DNA from 2 places in the Streptomyces sp. NPDC048483 genome. Region 2 is predicted to be linked to the other one. Evidence: riboswitches for the same ligand, from Rfam matches in the RefSeq annotation. Region 2 holds a riboswitch; the other holds the start of a gene.
What was found. A riboswitch is a leader RNA that binds a small molecule or an ion and turns the genes downstream of it on or off. The one in region 2 is predicted to bind glycine.
Positions count from the first base shown of each region.

Region 1: linked by a shared signal. The riboswitch ahead of gcvP (aminomethyl-transferring glycine dehydrogenase) and the one ahead of gcvT (glycine cleavage system aminomethyltransferase GcvT) in region 2 are both predicted to bind glycine.

Region 1 covers NZ_JBEZJZ010000016.1:115,435-117,818, forward strand. The annotation lists gene gcvP (aminomethyl-transferring glycine dehydrogenase) at 1-1,289, opposite strand, end outside; glycine riboswitch at 1,478-1,575, opposite strand; gene AB0D04_RS11820 (PRC-barrel domain-containing protein) at 1,690-2,073, shown strand; partial or broken gene AB0D04_RS11825 (helix-hairpin-helix domain-containing protein) at 1,983-2,384, opposite strand, start outside.
Region 2 covers NZ_JBEZJZ010000031.1:74,562-76,945, forward strand. The annotation lists gene AB0D04_RS18570 (AAA family ATPase) at 1-702, opposite strand, end outside; glycine riboswitch at 946-1,042, shown strand; gene gcvT (glycine cleavage system aminomethyltransferase GcvT) at 1,194-2,318, shown strand.

The sequences.
Region 1 (2,384 bases), on a different contig from region 2:
GCGATGCCGACCAGGTCCGCGTCGACCGGTCGGAGGTTGACACCGGCCTCGCGGGCCGCAGCGACGACCTCGGCGGCCCGGCCCGGCACCCGCGCGGTGAGCGTGTCGAAGTACGCGCCGTGGACGATCTCCACGCCACCGGCCCGCAGGCCCTCCGCCAGCACGGTGGCGTAGCGGTGGGTGCGCCGGGCGATCGTCCGCAGGCCGTCGGGGCCGTGGTAGACCGCATACATTCCGGCCATCACGGCGAGCAGCACCTGCGCGGTGCAGATGTTGCTGGTCGCCTTCTCGCGGCGGATGTGCTGCTCACGGGTCTGCAGCGCGAGGCGGTAGGCCTTGTTGCCGTCGGCGTCGACGGACACGCCCACCAGGCGGCCGGGCAGGCTGCGGGCGAACTTCTCGCGTACGGCCATGAAGCCGGCGTGCGGCCCGCCGAAGCCCATCGGGACGCCGAAGCGCTGGGTGGTGCCGACGGCGATGTCCGCGCCCAGCTCGCCGGGCGAGGTCAGCAGCGTCAGGGCGAGCAGATCGGCGGCGACGGTGACGACCGCGCCCAGCTCCTGGGCCTGCGCTATGACGGCGCGCGGGTCCCGCACCGCACCGGACGCGCCCGGGTACTGGAGCAGCACACCGAAGACACCGCGCTCGGCGACCTCGGCGGGAATGCCGTCGCTCAGGTCCGCGACGACGACCTCGACGCCGGTCGGTTCGGCACGGGTCTCGATCACCGCGATGGTCTGCGGCAGACAGTCGGCGTCGACCAGGAAGACGCCCTGCTTGACCTTGCCGATACGGCGGGAGAGCGCCATCGCCTCGGCGGCGGCGGTGCCCTCGTCCAGCAGGGACGCGCCGGAGGTGGGCAGTCCGGTCAGGTCGGCGACCATGGTCTGGAAGTTGAGCAGCGCCTCCAGGCGGCCCTGCGAGATCTCCGGCTGGTAGGGCGTGTACGCCGTGTACCAGGCCGGGTTCTCCATGACGTTGCGCAGGATCACCGTCGGGGTGAACGTGCCGTAGTAGCCGAGGCCGATCATGGAGGACAGGACCTGGTTACGGTCCGCGAGGCCGCGCAGCTCCTTGAGGACCTCGGCCTCGGTACGGGCCTGCGGCAGGCCGAGGGCCTCCGCGCTCTTGATCACGTCGGGTACGGCGGCGGCGGTCAGCTCGTCCAGCGAGCCGTAGCCGACCTGCGCGAGCATCTTTGCCTGCGCCTCGTGGTCGGGACCGACATGCCGGCGCTCGAAAGGCGTACCGCGCTCCAGCTCGGTCAAGGAGATGCGATTGGTGGTCATCTGCGGGGGCCTCCTGGTCACTGCGACCTACGAGGGGCACCACGGCGTGGGTGCCCGGACGGCCTCCCCCTCTGTCATCTCAACCTGAGAGCTTCACCGGCCCGCAGGCTGCGGGCCGGCTTTCACCGTCGGTGAGGAAGGGTCCCGGCGCTGTGTCCTCCGCGGCCCGCCCTACTTTCCAGAGTGACCTCGTCCATGCGGTACGGATGCCTGAGAGATTCCGGGGAGGAGTTGCTCCTTCGGCGCCCCCACCGCGAACGGCAAGGGACTCTCCCGCATGGGGTCAGCGGCCAAAAGTCAGCCTACCAGCGCACCTGTCCGGGAATCCTTCGAGTGGCCGAGGCATGAAATGTGCCGTTTGGTAGGTGTCACAGTGCAGTTGCGACCACTAGGAGGGGCTGTGCAAACAGATATCGATCCCCGGAGCCTCATCGGCCGCAAAGCGTTCGACCGGAACGGCACCAAAATCGGAACCATTGATGAGGTATATCTCGACGACGCCACCGGCGAACCCGAATGGGCCGCCGTACGGACCGGCCTTTTCAGCCGGGATGCCTTCGTCCCTTTGGAGCCGAGCGAGCTCGCCGACGAGGGGCTGCGGATCCCTTACGACCGCAAGCTGATCAAGGACGCCCCGGACTTCGGGGTGGGCCGCCATCTCTCCCCCGAGCAGGAACTCCAGCTCTACCACCACTACCGGCTGGATATCTCTTCCCCGGCCTCCGACTCCGTCCCGTCCTCGGGCGACAAGGACTTCGGCCGGGTCGCCGGTTCGGAGGACTGACCGCCCGCAGGCTCGCCGCCCACCAGCGGCAAGGGCTCCCCCGGCCGCAGCGCCGGGTCGTCGACGGCAAAGGTCCGCACCCTCCCCGGTGCGGACCACGGCTGTTCAAAACGTACGGTCACTCTCCCCACCCCGCTGCCCTGCACCCATCCGGCGCCGTATTCCTCGTGCACCACATCGAGCCCCGGATGCCAGCGGCGTGGCCGCTCCTCCTCCGGCTCCCGCTCACCCACCCCGCCCGCCGCCGGCTCCGCCGCCGCCCTGGCCGCCGTCTCCTCGGCCTCCTGCTCCGTCGCCAGCTGGGCGAACAG
Region 2 (2,384 bases):
GGCACTCGCCGCCCGCCGGTCCAGCAGCACCGCCGAGCCGAACCCCTTGGGCAGTCGCCCCGCTACGGCCGCACCGACCAGCCGCCCCACCGCGCCCCGGTGCCGCGCAAAGGCGTATCCCGACACCCCGCGCCCCCGCGACTCCTGCCCGGACAGCGCCACCTCGGGCGGCACGTCCAGCAGCACGAGATGCAGCCCGCGGTCCCCGCGCCGGGCCGACCGCGCGATCCAGCGGCGTACCCAGGCGAGCGTCCCGCAGTCGTGCACCACCACGCTGTCCCCGGAGCGCAGCGCGCGGTGCAGCCCGAGATAGTGCGCGCCGCGGACCAGCGGGCGGTAGATCCCGTACGGCAGCCGGCGCAGCCTGCCGCGCTCCCAGCGCTCGCGGACGTCCTGCGAGTCGATGCGGTGCACCGAGGAGCCGCACGCGTCCAGCGGCGGCACGATGCGGTGCATCAGGGTGCTCTTGCCGCTGCCCGGCAGCCCGGAGACCACCACCAGGTCGCCGGCCGGGAAGCACAGCTCGGCCGGGTGGCGGCCGGTCCCCCTGAGGTCCAGGACGTCGGCGCTGCGGCCGGGCCGTACGACGCTGCCGGGCGCCCGCCCGCGGCGGCCCGGCGCGGCGTTCGGTTCCTGGGGAGCGGCCCCTGTCCCCTGGGGAGCGACCCCTGACGTTGTCGCGAATGCGGCTTCACTGTGCACCGTGATCGCCCCTCCCGGTCCGGTTCGGGTGCCGGTGCGGCCCCGTTCCCACCTCGCAGAGTGTCAAGAAACGGTAATACCCATCAAGGCGATTCCCGGATCTGTCCAGCTCATGAGCCGGGCGACGGCCACCCCTCCTCGTTCCGGCGTTCCCGTGCAATGATGTCGGCGCCACGTGCGCAACTCTGCCCACTCGGGCACAGCCGACGCACCGCACGCACAGCCAATTGCATACCGGCCGCTTGAATCCGCGCGGGAGAGTCCCCGGCCGCCACGGCGGGGCGCCGAAGGAGCAAGTCCTCCCTTGAATCTCTCAGGCCCCATATACCGCGCGGGCGAGGCAGATCTGAAAAGCGAGCCCGTGCCCGGTTGACGGGGCGGCTCCACCCAAGGTGCAAACCGGGTCCGTTCGCGGGATCCCGGTGAACCTCTCAGGTTCCGATGACAGATGGGGAGAATGTCCTCTCACCCATGCCTGGGAGCCCAGAACCATGACTGATGCCCCCCGCCGCACCGCGCTGGATGCCACCCATCGCGCGCTCGGCGCGACCATGACCGACTTCGCCGGCTGGGACATGCCGCTGCGCTACGGCAGCGAGCGCGACGAGCATGTCGCCGTCCGCACCCGCGCCGGCCTCTTCGACCTCTCCCACATGGGCGAGATCACCGTCACCGGACCGCAGGCCGCCGACCTTCTCGACTACGCGCTGGTGGGCAACATCGGCGGCGTGAAGACCGGCCGCGCCCGCTACACCATGATCTGCGAGGCCGAGGGGGGCATCCTCGACGACCTGATCGTCTACCGCCTCGCCGACCAGGAGTACATGGTCGTCGCCAATGCCTCCAACGCCCAGGTGGTGCTGGACGCGCTGAACCAGCGGCAGGCGGGCTTCGACGCCGCGGTGCGCGACGACCGGGACGCCTACGCCCTGCTCGCCGTGCAGGGACCGGAGTCCCCCGGCATCCTCAAGCGCCTGACGGATGCCGATCTGGACGGCCTCAAGTACTACGCGGGCCTGCCCGGCACCGTCGCCGGGGTCCAGGCGCTGATCGCCCGTACCGGCTACACCGGTGAGGACGGCTTCGAGCTGTTCGTCCGGCCCGCGGACGCGGTCGCCCTCTGGGAGGCGCTGACCGAGGCGGGCAAGGACTCCGGGCTGGTTCCCTGCGGGCTCTCCTGCCGCGACACGCTGCGCCTGGAGGCGGGCATGCCGCTGTACGGGCACGAGCTGACCACGGCGACCACGCCGTTCGACGCGGGCCTGGGCCGGGTCGTGAAATTCGAGAAGACCACCAACAACGGCGACTTCGTGGGCCGGGCCGCGCTGGCGGCGGCCGCCGAGCGCGCCGAGACCAGCCCGCCGCGCAAGCTGGTCGGGCTGATCGCCGCGGGCCGCCGGGTGCCGCGCGCCGGCTACCAGGTCGTCGCCGACGGCACGGTCATCGGCGAGGTCACCTCCGGGGCCCCCTCCCCCACTCTCGGCAAGCCGATCGCCATCGCCTATGTGGACGCGGCGTACGCCACGCCGGGCACCGAAAGTGTTGCCGTGGACATCCGTGGAACCCATGAGCCGTACGAGGTTGTCGCGCTGCCCTTCTACAAGCGCCAGAAGTAACCGCTCACCAGCGCCGGAGTAACGGTTCAGCAAGGGAGCGGCGCACCCTGCCGTCTCACTGTGCAA